Regions from separate parts of the Oceanobacillus sp. E9 genome, predicted to be linked through region 3. Evidence: riboswitches for the same ligand, from Rfam matches in the RefSeq annotation. Region 3 holds a riboswitch; each other region holds the start of a gene.
The links. A riboswitch is a leader RNA that binds a small molecule or an ion and turns the genes downstream of it on or off. The one in region 3 is predicted to bind S-adenosylmethionine.
Positions count from the first base shown of each region.

Region 1 (6,421 bases), on a different contig from region 3:
ATCTTTTTCTTGTTTTTCATGTAATCACACCTATGCAGTTCTTTTCTTATATATTATGAATTAGTAAATGGATTTGTCTATGAAGAAGGCTGGAGTAGATGGATTTTTATAATAATAGTTTAATCCATTTATTGATAACCTAAACCAACAATTTATAGGAATAAAAGCACAAGCGACCGTTTAGCAACGTAGCGAGTGCCTCCCTGTTTTTTTAAGGATGGTTCGACAATGGTCGAACTTCCTTTTTTTCTTTAAGATAAAGGACACGGTAAGGTGACAACCGATGATGACTTTCACCCAAGGGTATAAGTGCGACCACGCCATTCGGCAGTCTTCGTAGGGCAATTTCGTGAAGTCGCCGTTGCTGGTTGATGGAGCTAGAAGTGGCCTTATCTTTCTATGAACGATAGGAATTCCCAATTTTTATACTCTTATCTTTTCAAAAAAAAAAGCCTTCATTATGGAAGGCTCCTTATCTTATATATATTTTAATACCCTTATAAAATGAAACATAAACACATTTTAGAGCTAATTATAATTTGATTGGTTGTTTCGTCTCTTGACCATTACGAAGTTGTAGTGCGATTTTTGCTGGAGATTGATTGGTTATCACAATATTATTTTTTAATTGCGCAGATTGATTATCCGATGCAAAAACAATCGTATTTGTAGGTACTACTCCTTCGATAGACGGTATTGTCTCATCAATCCAAATAGCATCAACTTCTGTATTAAGATCACTTAAAGATGTCACCGGCAATATTTCATATCCTAGTGTTTTAAGCGGTGCTATTTGATCTTGGTCTATTTGAAGCGTAGCTATTACTTTTTTTCTCACTCCATTGCTTCGATCAAATGGAGATTGAAGTAACCATTGTACTGCAACTTCCTCTTGAGATGGTTTATTTGTACGTGATTTACCAGTAGCCTTTTCAATTGCTTGGTCAAGATCAGCGATAATATCATCGATAGACTCAAGACCTACGGATAATCGTACTAATTCTTCTGTTACACCACTTAATGCTAAGTCATCTTCGTTTAATTGTTGATGAGTGGTAGATGCCGGATGAATAATGAGAGATTTGGCATCTCCTACATTTGCAACATGTGACCATAATGAAACATTATCTATTAATGTTCGACCTGCTTCTCTACCACCAGATATTCCGAAAGTAATAATAGATCCGAAGCTTTGTTTTAAATATTTACCTGCCAGTTCGTGAGATGGATGCTCTTCTAATCCTGGATAATTCACCCATTCGACAGCTGGATGTGCTTGTAAATAGTTTGCTAATTGTAATGCATTATCCGTATGTCGTTTAATGCGTAAGTGTAATGTTTCTAATCCTTGCAGTAACAGAAAGGCATTTTGTGGGCTAAGGGATGCTCCAATATCACGTAATAACTGCACTCGAAGCTTTGTAATATATGCCTCCGCACCAAGATCAACGTATTTTAACCCATTATAACTTTCATCAGGTTTTACAAAGTCCGGGAAACGTTGGTTATTCCAATCAAACCGACCACTATCGACGACAACACCACCAATGGTTGTTCCATGCCCCCCAATCCATTTAGTTGCGGAATGAACAACAATATCTGCACCCCAAGTTAATGGCTTTGTTACATAAGGTGTAGCAAAGGTATTATCAATAATTAACGGTACACCATGCTTATGTGCTACTTCAGCAACTTTTTCAACATCAAATACATAGAGGCTAGGGTTGGTTATAATTTCACCAAAAACTGCCTTTGTCTTTTCTGTAATAGCATCTTCAATTGCTTGAGGATCTGTACCATCTACAAATTTTACATTAATTCCGTAACGTGGAAGGGTATTAGCAAATAGATTGAATGTACCTCCGTATAAGTTGCTATCTGCAACAATTTCATCTCCAGAACCAGCAATATTAAGAATTGCTAACGTAATCGCAGCCATACCGGATGATGTAGCAACAGCGCCAATACCATCTTCTAGTTGAGTAATTCGTTGTTCGAAAGCATCTACAGTTGGGTTCATAATACGTGAATAAATATTTCCTGGTTCTGCTAAACCAAATAAATTTTGTGCATGTTCGGTATCTCGAAACACATAGGATGTAGTTTGATATATTGGAACTGCACGTGATCCAGTTGATGGATCTGGTTCTTGCCCACCATGAAGTAAGATAGTTTCTGCTTGTAATGATTGAAATTTAGACATCGTATTTCCTCCTTGAAATTATTATTTTTAAAGTAATAAGAGAAGGATTAAAAAAAAAGCCCCCTTCATAAGAAGAGGACTTTGTCTTTATAAAACCGAACCTCCTCTTATCTTCCAGACAATTGTCTGTAGGATTTAGCACCTTTCAATAGCAAAATTGCCACAGGTTGCCGGGTTTCGCAGGGCCTATTCCCTCCACCACTCTTGATAAGAGATTTGCTTATTAAATTGTTATAAAGTATATCTTGTTTTCTTATTGATTGTCAACAGTAAATTTATAATTATTTTAAAATTCATATAATCAATGCTTTTTCCCTCGCTTGCGGGGTAATTGTTTATATAAGCTATACATATAAATTGCTAGTGCTAACCAAATAAATAAAAATGTGATCATATGGTGAGTAGTAAAGGATTCTTTATATAGAAATACGCCAAGAAAGAACATCACAGTCGGTGCAACATACTGTAAGAATCCAACAGAAGCGAGCGGTATTCTTCTTGCCCCCGCAGCAAATAGAAGCAAAGGAATAGCAGTAACAATGCCTCCACCTATTAAAAATAGATTTTCCACGGTCAAGATAGGATTTAATGAAAATCCTTGTGCTTGAGGAGCTAACCATATATATAATAATGCAAATGGTGTCATAACAAGTGTTTCTAACGTAAGCCCAAACATTGCACTGAGATCTAGGGTCTTCTTGATGAAACCATAAATGGCGAAAGAAGCAGCTAAAAATATCGATATCCATGGGAAGATCCCATACCCTAATGTAAGATAAATTACTGCTGCTCCAGCAAGAATAAATGAGAATATCTGCGCTTTGGTTGATGGTTCTTTTAGAATGATTAATCCCAATAATATACTTAAAATTGGATTAATATAGTAGCCTAAACTAGCTTGTAGAACGTGTCCTCCGTTGACGGCAAATATAAACAAAAACCAATTTAGTGTAATTACAATCGATGCTAAGGTGATGGAAATGATTTTTTTTCGATCTTGCTTCATATGCTTTATCGTATGTACAAAAGCCCGCCATTTTCCAGACATCATTACAAGCAAAATCATAAATACACAACTCCAAATAATACGGTGTGCAAGAATAGTTCCTGCTTCAATTGTGTCAATTTGTTTCCAATAGATTGGTAGAAATCCCCAGAGTAAGTATGCACTAAATGCAAGAATCATACCTTGCTGAAATGATGATTTATTCCCCATATTTTTTCCTTCTTTCTATAAGTACATTGAGTTTTATCTAATAATAGATGGATTTTTGAAGAGAATCAATTATTTGAATTCATGATAAAGAAAACGCTTTCATAAATGTTGTAAATACTTTATTATTGTATTTGACGATGATTAATCGTCTGTAAAAACTAAATAAGACTGTACAAGAGCTTGGACGGACACGAATGCTGGTGTTCAGCTTTTTTATTATTAATTAGGGTGGAAAACCAATATAAAAGAGGGGGATTTTGGTGAAAAAAAAGTCATATAAACATATGGAAACGTCAGTTATCCATGAAGGTTACGATTCAACACAGATGCTTGGGAGCTTGACACCTCCAATATTCCAAACATCAACATATACATTTGACTCAGCAGAACAGGGGGAAGCACGGTTTGCTGCAGAAGAGGAAGGGTATATTTATTCACGTTTAGGTAATCCAACTGTACGCATTTTGGAGGAGAGGATTGCAGCATTAGAAGGTGGAGAGCGAGGATTAGCTTTTTCATCTGGGATGGCAGCCGTATCCGCTATTTTACTTGCATTAACAAAAGCCAATGATCACATTATTTGCTCTTCAGGATTATATGGCTGTACGTATGGTTTGTTATCTATGATGGAAGAAAAGTATAACATTAGAACCGATTACTCCACTATGTTATCCGAAAAGGAATTGGAAGACCAGATAACCAAAGATACTGCATTAATTTATGTAGAGACGCCCATTAATCCTACCATGCAAGTAATTGACTTAGAATTAGTTGTGAATGTAGCTAAGAAATATCGACTGCCAGTAGTAGTTGATAATACTTTTTCGTCCCCATATTTACAGCGGCCGTTAGAATTAGGATGTGATTTTGTCATTCATAGTGCTACGAAGTATATTGGGGGGCATGGTGATGTAATTGCGGGGCTTGCAGTTGGAAAAAAAGAGATAATGGATACAATTGCCTTAACTACGCAAAAAGATATTGGGGGAGTTTTGTCTCCCTTTGATGCGTGGCTATTGATTCGAGGACTAAAAACATTACCAATACGAATGGATAGACATAGTAGTAATGCAGAAAAAATAGTTCAACAACTAAAATTACACAAAGCAGTAAAAAACGTTTATTATCCTGGTGATCCTGATTTTTCTAATGTTGAGATTGCCAATAAACAAATGAAGTTCGCAGGAGGCGTCCTTGCGTTTGAAGTCAAAGGTGGAAAGAAAGAAGCGCAACAAGTGTTAAATAATCTTAACTTTATAAAAATAGCGGTTAGCTTAGGAGATGCGGAATCATTAATGGAACATCCAGCTTCTATGACACATGCCGTTATTCCGGTTGAGGAACGAGCAAAGATGGGAATAACTGAATCCTTATTAAGGCTTTCGGTTGGAATTGAAGCATGGGAAGACATTTGGGAAGATATTCAACAAGCACTTGATAACATTTAAATTGGGTATAACAATTTAAGAAGTATTCTACTGACTTAAATGTTGGTAGATACTTCTTTTTTAATGTGTATCGACTTGGGAACAATATATAAGATAAAGAGCAGTAAAGAACTTAGAGGTATTATCTAGAAAAGCAATTCTGTGCTATTATTAGAAAGTATAGTGTTTGTTTAGTTAGGGGGCAATGGCTATGGGAATAACTTCTTTGTTATTAGGACTAACATTTATTCTTAATATTGCATTAGCTATTTCTATTATTTTTCTTGAACGTAAAGACCCTACGTCCTCTTGGGCATGGGTGATGGTCCTTTTATTTATACCAATCCTCGGTTTCTTTCTTTATTTGATATTTGGAAAGCCAATTAGTAATAGGAAGATTTTTTCGTGGGATAAGAAGAGTCGGCTAGGTGTAAAAACAACAGTCCAATCTCAATTAAGGCTTTTAGAAGAAAATCAATTTGAATTTAACCAACCAGACCTTATCGAACATAAGGATCTCGTATATTTACATTTGAAAAATGATGAAGCAATTTATACGCAAAATAATGGCGTCGATATTTTTACAGATGGTCAATCGAAGTTTGATGCTTTGTTAGAGGATATTGAAAATGCGAAAAAACATGTACATATTCAATACTATATTATGCGAAGTGATGGTTTAGGAAATCGACTTGCTGATATGTTGATTAAAAAAGTAAATGAAGGTGTAGAAGTGAGAGTCCTGTACGATGATATGGGTTCAAGGTCGTTAAAAAGCAGTTATATAAAACGATTGAAAAAAGCTGGAGTGATGGTCGAAGCATTTTTTCCATCTCGATTTATAGTTAATTTTAAAATTAATTATCGAAATCACCGTAAACTAGCTATTATTGATGGATATATTGGATATTTAGGTGGCTTTAATGTAGGGGATGAATATTTAGGGATTAATAAGAAATTTGGTTATTGGAGAGATACTCATCTTCGTGTAATAGGGGATGCGGTACAAAGTATGCAAACCCGTTTTATTTTAGATTGGAATCAAGCATCGAGGGATAATATTTCATATAATGAAAGTTATTATGAAACACTTTCTGCTGGAAATGTCGGCATGCAAATTGTTACTAGTGGTCCCGATTCGGAATATGAACAAATCAAAAATGGTTATATTAAAATGATTATGGAGGCAAATGAGTATATTTATATCCAAACTCCTTATTTTATTCCGGATGAAAGCTTAAGGGATGCATTAAAAATCGCTGTATTATCTGGAGTACATGTTAAAATTATGATACCAAACAAACCCGATCATCCATTTGTGTATTGGGCGACATTATCGTATTGTGGTGATTTGATTCAAGCTGGGGCAGAAATTTTTATTTATCAGAATGGATTCTTGCATGCTAAAACAATTATTGTAGATGGTAGAATAGCTTCAGTTGGTACAGCTAATATCGATGTACGTAGTTTCCGACTTAATTTTGAAGTGAATGCATTTTTATATGACTCTGAAGTGGTGGACCGGTTATTAAATAAGTTCGATACAGATTTAGAAAAATCAACACAAATGACAAT
Region 1 is NZ_LSNA01000001.1:151,233-157,653, reverse strand. Features, by position in the region: gene AQ616_RS00680 (SGNH/GDSL hydrolase family protein) at 1-20, opposite strand, end outside; gene AQ616_RS00675 (O-acetylhomoserine aminocarboxypropyltransferase/cysteine synthase family protein) at 533-2,203, opposite strand; SAM riboswitch class I at 2,308-2,417, opposite strand; gene rarD (EamA family transporter RarD) at 2,505-3,419, opposite strand; gene megL (methionine gamma-lyase) at 3,704-4,867, shown strand; gene cls (cardiolipin synthase) at 5,058-6,421, shown strand, end outside.
Region 1: it holds a riboswitch for S-adenosylmethionine, as region 3 does, so the genes downstream of both, AQ616_RS00675 (O-acetylhomoserine aminocarboxypropyltransferase/cysteine synthase family protein) here and AQ616_RS18675 (methionine ABC transporter ATP-binding protein) in region 3, are expected to answer to the same signal.

Region 2 (6,421 bases), on a different contig from region 3:
TGAAATTCCTTTTAAAGCTTGTTTATCTTTAAAAGACTTTTTCAAGTTATGAACATGTAATAAAGGCTCCATTCAATTACCTCCTTGATTGAATTTATTCATCGATAGTATAAGTACGCTTTACTTATGTGAAAAGTTTCAATTTAATTTTAATTGTTCAAAAAGTATTCACTACTTTGTTACTAATATGTGAAAACATTCACGAAATGTGGTTCCAATAACAAGAAGGTGCTATTATAAAAGTGTGATAAGGATATCCTATAAAACAATATGTGAAATGTTGAACAAATGTTATTAATTCATTTAATTCCAAATAAGGAGTGAAAAGGCAATGATGAATTTTATTAGAAATCATAAAGTAGCTGCAGGGTTATGGACAATTATTCGAGTGTATATAGGTTATGTTTGGTTAACCAGTGGTTTAGGTAAATTAATGGGGGGAGAATTTGATGCGAGTGGATTCTTGCAAGGAGCTGTTGCTCAAACTGGTGGTGAACATCCAACAGTTCAAGCTTGGTGGGGTGCCTTTTTAGAAGCAGTTGCTCTACCAAATGCCGATTTATTTACAGTTTTAGTAATGTGGGGAGAAGTATTAGTAGGTATAGCATTAATTCTTGGATTATTCACAAACTTCGCTGCTTTAATGGGTATCACCATGAACTTCGCATTCTTATTTAGTGGAACAGTCAGCACCAATGCACAGATGGTGTTACTGACAATCTTCATCATCGTAGCTGGAGCAAATGCTGGTAAATACGGATTAGATCGTTGGGTAATGCCATATATGAAACAAACTTGGAAAAATAGAAAACAGAAACAAAATAAAACAACAGTAGCTGCTTAAAATAGGAATCTAAAACTCCCAAACGAATAGTTTGGGAGTTTTTTAAATAATTATAATGGATTTTACAATTACATATTATGCCAAATTTCGCGTTTAAATCTAAGCTAAGTTGTGAATGATAGATATAGGTAATAATTATATATTCATATCTTCAACGAAAGGAGTAAACATAGTGAAAAAACAATGGGTATATGTATTGTCGTTTATGTTAATTACCCTGTTACTGATAGCATGTAACGATGATCAAACAGGGCAAGAAAATCAGGATAAGGGTGAGGAAGCAGTAGAATCGAATGCAACTGCAGAGGAAGAGGTTTTAGTCTCACTAGAAAATAACGAAGGACAAGTTGTTGGAACAGCTACATTAACAGAAGGTGAAGAAGGAGTTCATATCTCATTAGAGGGTGAAGATTTACCAGCAGGAGAACATGGTTTTCATATTCATGAAGTAGGTAAATGTGAATTGCCAGATTTTGAATCAGCTGGCTCGCATTATAACCCAACAAATGCTAAGCACGGATTTAATCATCCAGAAGGACCTCATGCAGGTGATTTAGAGAACATCACCGTAAATGAAGACGGAACCGTTCAGGCAGAAGTTGATGCTCCAATGGTGACTTTACAAGCTGATACGGAGAATACATTGTATACAGAGCAAGGAACCTCATTAATGATTCATTCCGGTCCAGATGATTATAGGTCTCAACCATCTGGTGACGCAGGAGATCGTATTGCGTGTGGTGTAATAGGAGAATAATTAATTCCATTCTTAAACTTTAAGAGACTAGGACAAAGAATAAATGTTCCTAGTCTCTTTTCTACTTTATTATAATTGTGTTTGGTGGAAGACTGTATTTGTATATATGAGATTGGTCCTGGGTATGTCTCCATAGACCAGTATTGATACATCGTATCAAAAACGTTAAAGAAATTCGTTTATTCATTGATTAAAGTCTCCTCAATAAGTTGTTAATGCTTGTGTCGAAGTTCCTTCAACCATTTGTGCAAAATAGTCCACCTGTTTCTTTGCTCGTTGTAAGATATTATTATCGATAATAGGGATTTCGTGTTGTTTATCTATTTGTTCATCTAAAAAATATAATCCTTTGAGGTTATGTGCTTTTAAAGTTGCGAGAACAGGTTTTAATGTGTACTCAACCGCTAATAAATGTGCAGGGCTGCCCCCTGTCATAATTGGTAAGACTGGTGTGTGTTTAAGTGCATCCTGGGGCAATAGATCAATTAAAGCTTTCAAAACACCCGAATATGCTCCTTTATAGACAGGAGAACCAACGATGACACCATCTGCCACTTGGATTTTTTGGGTTATATTCTTAATAGCCGCACTTTGAAAATTCCCTGTAAATAAATCTTCATACGGCACATCTTTAACAGAAATATGGGTTACAGAAAATTTCTGTTGGATTAGTTGATCACCTAAATAATGTAAGACCTTTTCTGACCTAGATAGTTCGGAGGGGCTGCCGGACAATGTCACAATGTTGTTCATTTTACCTATCTCCTTTGAAAATAAATTAGAATATAAGAAAACCCGCGATAAGCTTAACAAATAAGAGCGTCGCGGATTTTTTTTAATCTGGGCTCTTATCTTTCAAGAAATATAACTTGCTGGAGGTAGCACCTTTCTAATGAAATTAGAGGTTGCTGAAGCGTCAACGGGCCAGGTCCCTCGGCTTCTCTTGATAAGATGTATTAATTTTTTATATATTCTAATATATCAATCCCGATAAGTCAACTTTGTTTTGTGAGGAAATTTAATTGACAATTCTATCAGCTTGTATTATTATCGTTGAAACAAACTAAATAATGAAATATCTTATCCTGAGAGGTGGAGGGACATGGCCCACAGAAGCCTCGGCAACAGGTTCTAGTTTGAATACTGTGCCAAATCCATCAAGCATTTTTATGCTTGGTAGATAAGAGAAGACGGTGACAGAGCTCTTTTCTTATCTAAGGAAAGGGCTTTTTTAGTATTATTACAACTATAGACATGGGGGATGAAAATGAAGTATGGTTTTTGGTTGCCGATTTTTGGAGGTTGGCTTCGTAATGTAGAAGATGAGCAGATGCCTCCTACGTTTGAATATGCGAAACAGGTAATTCAGCATGCTGAGGAATGGGGCTATGATACGACATTAATTGCTGAATTATATTTAAATGATATTAAAGGGATAGAAGCGAATTCTTTAGAAGCTTGGACAACAGCAGCCGGGTTAGCTGCTGTAACAAATAAAATTGAAATTATGACAGCGGTTAGACCGATATATCACAATCCAGCAGTAATTGCGAAAATGGCTGCTAATATTGACCAATTAAGTGGAGGAAGATTCACGCTAAATGTTGTTTCTGGATGGTGGTCAGAAGAAGCGAAACAATATGGTGGAGACTTCACTGAACATGATGAGCGGTACGATAGAACAATCGAATTCCTAGAGGTTTTAAAAGGACTTTGGACGGAAGGTACCTTCTCTTACTACGGGAAATTTTATCAGGTAGAGAATACGAAGTTAGCACCAAAACCTATTCAACAACCGAATCCAATTCTATATGCTGGGGGAGAAAGTGAAAAAGGGAAGCAAGTAATTTCTACTTTATGCGATGCATATGTGATGCATGGTGGAACAGTAGAAGAAATTCAAGAAAAAATAGGTAATATGAAAAATCGGAGAAATAATCTCGATAAGGAAGCATTGCAATCATTTAGTATGGCTGCCTACGTGATATGTAGAGACTCTGAGGAAGAAGCATTACAAGAGTTGGAAAGAATTACATCAATAAAAGACGAAAAAGGATATGCAGGAATGAAAGATTTTACTTCTAAATCCCAATTAGAACAACAATTACAAATAAAAGATTATTCTGTTTCGAACAGAGGGTTACGTCCGAATCTTGTAGGGACGCCTGAACAAATTGCAGAAAGAATAATAGAATATGAGAAAGTTGGTTTGGATCAGCTATTACTACAATGCTCCCCTCAATTGGAAGAGTTGGAACGATTTGCTAAGCAAGTGATGCCGAAAGTAGAAGAATTAAGAAAGAAGACATCTACGTTACACTAAAGGAGTCATGATAATGAGTAAAATTTATGTTTTACATGAAAATATGGAATGGACAGAACATCTTATAAAACGATTTAATGATTTAGAACTTCCTTATGAAGATTGGTTACTTCAAGAAGGACATATAGATTTACTGAGTGAACCACCAGAGGGAATATTTTATAATCGCATGAGCGCATCCTCTCATACAAGAGGAAATCGTTTTGCGCCAGAGTTTACAAATGCTGTGTTAGCGTGGTTAGAGTTTCATGAAAGAAAGGTTATTAATGGTAGCCGTGCCCTACAATTGGAAGTAAGTAAAGTTCAACAATACTTGGAACTTGAGAGGTTTGGTGTAAAAACGCCAAAAACAGCTGTAGCAGTTGGAAAAGAGAATATCTTAAAAGCAGCAGAACAATTTGAAGGAAAAAGTTTTATTACCAAGCATAACCGAGCAGGAAAGGGATTAGGTGTACAATTATTCCGATCAACGCAAGCTCTTCAATCGTATGTGAATAGTAGTAATTTTGAAGAACCGATAGATGGTGTAACGTTATTGCAAGAATATATTGTTTCTCCAGAGTCTTATATTACACGTTGTGAGTTTGTAGATGGGAAATTTGTATATGCTGTGAAAGTGGATACTTCAGAAGGATTTGAGCTATGTCCAGCAGATGCTTGTTCTGTGGAAGACTTATTTTGTCCAGCTGGAGAAGAACCTGAAAAACCTGCAAAATTTCAAGTTCGGGAAGGATTTAATCACCCAATAATAGAACAATACGAGAAAGTTTTAGCAGCAAATGATATTCAAATCGCTGGAATCGAATTTATAGAAGATGCGAATGGAAATATTTTTACGTACGATATTAATACCAACACAAATTATAATTCAGAAGCAGAAGAAAACTATGGAACTTACGGAATGTTGGAAGTTGCGAAATTTTTAGAAAGAGAATTAGAACAACTAAAAGTTAAGTAGTAAAAGAGAAGATGTAGAGATAACGAGCAATGATTTGGATCTTGGTAACAAGACAAAATGATTGCTCGTTTTTTTGTTAGATATTTCATAAACCGAATAATTAGTAACTCTAAAATTAGGAGAGTCGATTGATTTTAATTATTAAAAAATTCTTGTATAATAACATCGTAATCTAACTAAACATAGAGGGAAGTTTTTTTATGGTGCAAGAAGTAAATACTAAAACTGACTTGGGTAAAGAGAAAATTTGGTCTAGGGACTTTCTATTTATTTGGATAGCGAATTTTTTTATTTTCCTAGGATTCCAGATGACATTACCAACGATTCCATTATTTGTAAAAGAACTTGGCGGTAGTGATCAAATGGTCGGTATTATTGTTGGTATATTTACATTTTCAGCATTACTGATTCGTCCCTATGCAGGGCATGCTTTAGAATCGAAGGGAAGAGGATTTGTTTATTTGTTAGGCTTAGGCATTTTTGTCATATCTGTGGGAGCTTATGCATTTACAGCAAGTCTTGTATTACTTGTCATTATTCGTATTGTCCAAGGAATCGGCTGGGGATTTTCTACAACTGCCGGTGGAACTGTTGCAACTGATCTTATACCGCCAAAGCGTCGAGGCGAAGGTATGGGTTATTTTGGTTTATCAGGAAATATTGCATTAGCATTTGGTCCATCCCTAGGATTAACATTAGCTGGTATTATTTCGTTTAGTCAGTTATTTTTATTTTGTGCAGTATTTGGTTTAATTGCATTATTATTTGCCTTGAAAATTCACTATAAAAAAGTGAATTTATCACCGCATAAAACACAAGTAGCTCGATTTGATGTGTTTGAAAAATCTGCTATACAACCTTCCATTCTCTTATTTTTTATTACATTTGCATTTGGAGGAATTGCTACATTCTTACCCTTACATGCAATGGAAAAAGGAGTAGAAGGCATTCATTTGTATTTCTTGATTTTTGCTATTTTTATTATGATATCTCGTACATTTTCTGGTCGAATTTATGACCGGAAAGGACATAAATATATATTTTTACCAGCAGCAGTATTGATTTTTGTTTCCATGTTGCTGTTATCTTGGTTACCTAGTACGGCTATTCTATTGACGGCAGCTGGATGTTTTGGATTAGGATTCGGAGCGGTCCAACCAGCTTTACAAGCATGGGCTGTAAATAAAGCACCTAATGATCGGAAAGGAATGGCTAATGCAACGTTTTTCTCTTCATTTGATTTGGGAGTAGGGATTGGCGCAATTTTGTTTGGACAAATTGCTTCCTGGTTTAACTATGCTTCGATTTACTTAACTGCAGCAGGATCAATTGTAATTTCAATGCTTATTTATATTTTCATAGTGCTTAAATCGAAAGAGAAACTTGCGTAATTCGTATAAAAATGGGTATTTTTACTATATAATAGAAGAAATCGGTCAAAAAAGGTGGGTTAATAAGCTTTGAAAAGTATTAAAGATATTGATATACAAAAACTATTTCCTTCTGCATTTTATAAGCGGGGATTAACCTATTATAAAA
Region 2 is NZ_LSNA01000001.1:189,252-195,672, reverse strand. Features, by position in the region: gene AQ616_RS00855 (ABC transporter ATP-binding protein) at 1-72, opposite strand, end outside; gene AQ616_RS00850 (DoxX family protein) at 332-844, shown strand; gene AQ616_RS00845 (superoxide dismutase family protein) at 1,017-1,601, shown strand; gene ssuE (NADPH-dependent FMN reductase) at 1,803-2,354, opposite strand; SAM riboswitch class I at 2,447-2,554, opposite strand; SAM riboswitch class I at 2,679-2,788, shown strand; gene AQ616_RS00835 (LLM class flavin-dependent oxidoreductase) at 2,869-3,924, shown strand; gene AQ616_RS00830 (ATP-grasp domain-containing protein) at 3,938-4,882, shown strand; gene AQ616_RS00825 (MFS transporter) at 5,083-6,273, shown strand; gene AQ616_RS00820 (DEAD/DEAH box helicase) at 6,343-6,421, shown strand, end outside.
Region 2: it holds a riboswitch for S-adenosylmethionine, as region 3 does, so the genes downstream of both, ssuE (NADPH-dependent FMN reductase) here and AQ616_RS18675 (methionine ABC transporter ATP-binding protein) in region 3, are expected to answer to the same signal.

Region 3 (6,421 bases):
TTTTTTTTAAAATAAACCACTTTAACTGATTTTTCTATACAATTCTTACATTTTACTCTTAATTACTTAATTAGTTGGTGTCGGAACCACTGCCCCATCATAATTTTCCGTGATAAAGTTTTGAATTTCTTCTGATTGTAAAACTTCGACTAGAGCGTTTAATGCTTCATTATCCTTATCCTCAGAACGAACTGCAATGACATTTACATAGTCTGATTCTTCACCTTCAACAAATAAAGCATCTTCTGAAGGGTTTAAACCAGTATCAATAGCATAATTTGTATTGATAACAACTAGCGCATCTTCTTCACTATGATAGTACTCAGGTAAGAATCCTGGTTCTGTTTCAGCTGAGAATTGAAGATTCTTCGGATTTTCCTCAATATCATCAATCGTTGCTGCAGACTTTTCTACACTTTCATCTAATTTAATTAAGCCTTCTTTTTCAAATAAAGAAAGGATACGTCCGTGTTCAGCAACTGAGTTACTTAAAATTACTTCTGTGCCTTCTGTGATTTCTTCAACACTAGTTATATTTTGGGAATATACACCCATTGGTTCCACATGTATGCCGCCAATAGATTCAATTTCATAACCTGTGTCAGCAATTGTTTGTTCTAGAAAAGGAATATGCTGAAAATAGTTTGCATCAATACGTTCATCAGCTAAATCATCATTAGGCAAGATATAATCTTGGTACTCTTCTATATTTAATGTAATTCCTTGCTCTTCTAATAATGGCTTTGCTTCTTCTAAAACTTCCGCATGCGGTACACTAGAAGCTCCAACTGATATTTCTGTGGTTTCATCAGACGACTCATCACCTGATGAACCTTCATCACTTGTTCCACAAGCTGCTAATAATCCCACAAATGCAATAGTTAACAATAATAATAATTTCTTCATCTCTGTGTCCTCTCCTTTTAACATTTTAATTAATTATTTCAACAAGTAGTGAAGCTACCTGAGGAATTCTTCTTTAACGCTTATCGAGTTTTCTAGTAATAGCATCCCCGATGAATTGGAATATAAATACGATAAGTACGATAATAATCGTACACCATAACACAACATCAAAGTCACGACGCTGAAACCCGAAATAATAAGCATAGTTTCCAAGTCCACCTGCCCCAATCGCTCCAGCCATAGCGGTATATCCTATCAAAGCAATTGTTGTAACAGTTATTCCAGACACGAGTGCCGGTTTTGATTCAGGTAATAAAACTTTAAAGATTATTGTTCTTGTCTTTGCTCCCATTGCTTTTGCGGCTTCCACTACACCTTTATCCACTTCAATAAGTGCAATTTCTACTAATCGTGCATAGAATGGAGCAGATCCAATAATAAGTGCTGGCAAAGCAGCATTAGGACCACGAATCGTTCCCATTAGAAAATCGGTAAACGGGAATAGCAATAAAATTAGTATAATAAATGGTATAGCTCTGAAGATGTTTACAAAGGCTGCAACAATATTATTCACAACTCGATTTTCCCAAATATTACCTTTTGAAGTTAGGAATAATAGTAACCCAAGCAAAATCCCAAAAATTGCTGTTCCTACCATTGAGATAAGTGTCATGTAGAACGTCTCATAGGTTGCTTCGATTAAATCTTCTATTTTGATCCCTTCAAATAAACTACTTAGCATGTTGAATTACCTCCAATTCAACAGACTCTTGACTCTCGATAAAGCTTCTAGCTCGTTCAATTTCACTGTCGTTCCCCGTTACTTGAACTACCAATGCTCCATAGCTGCCTGCTTGTGTCTGTGTGATATTTCCTTGGATAATATTTAAATCTACAGAAAATTGTTTAGCTATCTGACTGATTAAGGTTTGATTTGTAGTCTCCCCTAAGAAATGAATTCGATATAAAACCCCATTCGGATAATTTTCAACGATCGTTGACATATCACTATCCTCATTAGAACTCATAACCTGTTCAACGAACTTTCTAGTCACTGATTGTTTCGGATTTGTAAACACATCTAGGACTTGTCCCTCTTCTACTACTTTTCCTTGCTCCATTACAGCTACACGATTACAAATTTTACGAATAACATGCATTTCATGGGTAATTAAGATTATCGTTAAATTTAATTTCTCATTAATGTCTTGTAATAATGATAAGATCTGATTAGTCGTTTCTGGATCTAGAGCAGAAGTAGCTTCATCACATAGTAATACTTTAGGGGAATTCGCTAGGGCTCTAGCAATTCCAACACGCTGTTTTTGTCCGCCGCTTAATTGTGAAGGATATGATTTCTCTCTACCTTCAAGACCAACTAATCCAATTAATTCTTTTACTCTACGTTTTCTTTCTTGCTTATCAACACCAGCAATTTCTAAAGGAAACCCAATATTGTCCTCTACCGTACGTGACCATAATAAATTAAAATGTTGAAATATCATACCTATATCTTGTCGTGCAACACGAAGATCACTTTTATTTAATTCCGTGATTATTTGATCTCCTATTGTTACTTTTCCAGATGTAGGTTCCTCTAGTCGATTTATTAAACGTACAAACGTACTCTTTCCGGCTCCACTATAACCGATTACGCCATAAATATCGCCATCTTCAATATTGAGGGTCAATGAGTCTACAGCTTTGATGTCTTTTTTATTTAATGAAAATACTTTACTTAACCCTTCTATGGATATCAATCTTTATTCCTCCTCTTACTCTCCAACAACCATTTCGTTTAGTTTCTCCAAAATTCGTCAAAATAAAAACGCCTTTCTGTAAGAGAACAGAAAGACGTACGTACTTATCGTATATCGTCTGACGTTCTCTCATCTTTCATTTTCTGCAGGAATTGGCACCTTTCATTAATTATGAAGGTTGCCGCGGTTTCAAAGGGCCAGTCCCTCCACCGCTCTAGATAAGAGATATCATATTTTTAATGGTTATTTTTAATTAATTCAGTGTACCTATCTTAGCACGCGCTTATAGGACTGTCAATCAATAAATTACGTCGCATTTGAAAATAATTCTGGTTGATATTTTATCAAATAATCATATATATTTGCAGTTGAATAAAACGTATATATTCTTTCGACAATTTCCCCATTTTCCATAAATAATAAGCATGGTACACTTTCAATTTGGTTGTTCTGCATATATTCAGGGTGAATAGATGCGTTTATTTCGTGAAAAATGTCTTGTTGGTGAAGTCGTTCAATATTATCCAACATCGCCCTCGCAACCGAACAAGTTCCACAAAATGGTGTGTAAATATATATCACACCTCGTTCCATTTGTTTATTCCATTCCTTCATAATATATCACCTTTATCGTTCTTTTCTTTATATTAAATAAGATGGGTGGACTGTAAATCTCGCTCCGATTAATACATTAGCTAAAACTTTCATAGGTGTAGCCGCAACTTCGCGATACTCACTGCTCACATAAATATGTTCTGCATGAGGTAATTCCCTCGCTAATTGTTTTCTCAATTTCATACCAGAAGGGTCCTCATCTACTAATATATAGACATCTTTTTCATCTAATTGATACGTTTCTAGTAGTTCATCTAGTTTTTCAACACCTAAAGTCCCATTTGTACAAACGATTATAACATGATCATCAATGATTTTTTCAATCTGTCGTTTATCCGACAAACCTTCTACAATTATTACTTTATTAGATTCATTTGTCATCATCGCATAGCACTCCTTATGTAAGCAAGAAACATGCTTATTTAGCACGACTTGATTTGGAATAAAGATCTCCCATAAAACTTATGATAATTCGATTCTCAAAACACTTAAACCGTCTTCACTGATACATTAATCGAAATATAAGCTAGTATTTGTATATTATCATTATATGATAAAACAAAGGCTGACTATACACAAATAACGTGTAATTGTCAGCCTAAAAATTAGTCTTGAATAAACGCCTCGTATTTCTCTGCAGATAATAATTCTTCAAGTTCCTTTTCGTCGGATGGTTCAATCACAATCATCCAAGCTTTTTCATATGGAGATTCATTAACATACTCTGGGCTATCTTCCAACTCATCGTTGATTTCGACTACTTTTCCACTTACTGGTGCATAGAGTTCAGATACTGTCTTTACAGACTCTACACTCCCAAAGGGTTCATCAGCTTTTAACTCTTCCCCAATTTCAGGAAGTTCGACAAACACAATGTCTCCCAATTCATCTTGAGCAAAGTCTGTAATCCCGATGCGTAATTTCCCATCTTCTTGTTTTACCCATTCGTGCTCTTTAGAATACAATAAATCTTGTGGCAAACTCATAAACAATCCCTCCAAATTATCATTCCATTTTAACTATACAATCTATAATATCATTTTTCTAGTTAAAATTACTTCCAAACCTTTTCAAAGGAATCTTCTTTAAACCCAATTGTTAGATTTTTCCCGTCCGTAACAATCGGGCGTTTAATTAGCATACCATCCGAACTTAATAAATCTGCTATCTCTTTCTCGGATAACTGATTGACTTTATCTTTAATATTAAGTTCCCGATACTTTTTCCCGCTTGTATTGAAAAATTTCTTTGCAGGAAACTCACTGATATCCATCCAATTTTGAATCTGATCAGAAGAAGGAGTCTCGTTCACAATATGTATTGCTTCATAGTCTATTTGATTATCATCAAACCATTTTTTTGCTTTCTTACATGTGCCACAATTAGGATACCAATAAAATTTTATAGCCATCATATTCCTCCTACATGTTTTCTTATCGTGGACATTTTACCACATTTGCATCCTTAATACATCTCGTAGGTAAGAGTTTAAGGAAACAAAAACACCCCCAAATGAAAACGTATTTCTCATTTATAAGTGAATTATTTCGATTATTATTTATTCATATTTTGTATATTTGCTATTGTTCCACCATCAACCCGAAGATCTGTTCCTGTTATATAAGATGCTGCATCACTAATTAAGAAATTAACGGCAGTCGCGATCTCCATCGGTTCTCCTTCTCGTTGTAGGGGAGTATGTTCAAGCATTACCTTCATTTGTTCCTGTTTAGAGGATTCTTGCCTTCCCATTGGAGTATTAATTGTTCCTGGTGAAACCGATACAATTCGCGCACCTTTTTGCCCCCATTTCCACGCTTGGTCTTCTACCATTACTAAGACACCTAACTTAGACAAACTATATGAAGTTCCTGAATTCCCCTGTGCGATTTGTTCCATTGCTTCAACCAAATTTGGTGCAAGTGGATTTTTTAGTATTTCCATATATGGCCCTTGTTTCGGTATCATATGACCACTCATAGAGGAGATACATACTGCTACAGTATTAGCCTCTGCTATTTGGATGAATGAGTCCAAAATATTTGCAGTTCCTAATAGATTTACTTCCGCAATTTTTTTTGAATCTGCCATTGTTGGTGATAACCCTGCAGTATTGATTATCGATTTTAAAGATCCTAGAGATTTTGTTTTTTCAACTAAATCTTGAATATTTTCTTTGTTGGTAATATCGACAGTTTGATAATATACATCATTAATTCCTTTTGTTGATAATTCTTCCTTCACCTGGATAAGACGTTCTTCATTCACGTCTGCTAGGAGTACCGTTCCTTTCTTTCCTACTAATTCAGCAATGGACTTTCCCATGCCACCTGTTCCTCCCGTAATTACATAAACATCAGACATTGATTGACCCCCTAAAAATATTTACTATATAATTATTTTAAACTTAACTGTAATTGCTTACAAACTACATTTTGGAATAGAATGTCCATCTGACTATGACTTCTAACTAGGAAGTGATTGAATGAATAATCTCTCAACTCGTTCTGTTATAATAAATACTTTCTTAGATTTATTAAATAATACTCCTTTTGAAAAACTAACTGTAAAACAAATAGTAGATAAAACTGGTATTAGTCGTTCGACGTTTTATCTGCATTTCTATGATAAGTATGATCTTATGGAACAAGTAACAGAAAATATAATCGACGAGTTCCTTTCGCATTATCAATCTAATTCAAAAAAACAAATGGAGAAAATTGAGTTTGATCTTGTAAACAATTCAACTTTAGGTATTTGCTTACATATTTTGGAATTTAAAAGTTTTTATAAGGAGCAGTTTAATAAGTCAAAATTTATCCATTTATTATGCGAGTCTTTATATAATCATTTACTAAACATTTATTCTTATGAAGGTTATGCCATATTTGCAAGCTACGGAACGGTAGGTTATTTATCAAAATGGGTATACGAAGGATGTGAACGAAGTCCAAAACAAGTGGCTGTTGAATTAGCTAATATTGGTACGACAAATTGGACCAGACATACCGCACAAAACTTTTAATTCACTCAATTATTTGTATTGTGTAAAAAACACAACAAATAGACTAGAATGAATTCTGTTTATATATGTTACACTATTACTATAATAGACCGGCTTCACATGAGGGTGCTAGGTA
Region 3 is NZ_LSNA01000011.1:42,666-49,086, forward strand. Features, by position in the region: gene AQ616_RS18665 (MetQ/NlpA family ABC transporter substrate-binding protein) at 67-906, opposite strand; gene AQ616_RS18670 (methionine ABC transporter permease) at 980-1,648, opposite strand; gene AQ616_RS18675 (methionine ABC transporter ATP-binding protein) at 1,638-2,666, opposite strand; SAM riboswitch class I at 2,793-2,891, opposite strand; gene AQ616_RS18680 (thioredoxin family protein) at 2,973-3,281, opposite strand; gene AQ616_RS18685 (ribonuclease M5) at 3,309-3,665, opposite strand; gene gcvH (glycine cleavage system protein GcvH) at 3,887-4,267, opposite strand; gene AQ616_RS18695 (arsenate reductase family protein) at 4,336-4,692, opposite strand; gene AQ616_RS18700 (SDR family oxidoreductase) at 4,836-5,645, opposite strand; gene AQ616_RS18705 (TetR/AcrR family transcriptional regulator) at 5,767-6,306, shown strand.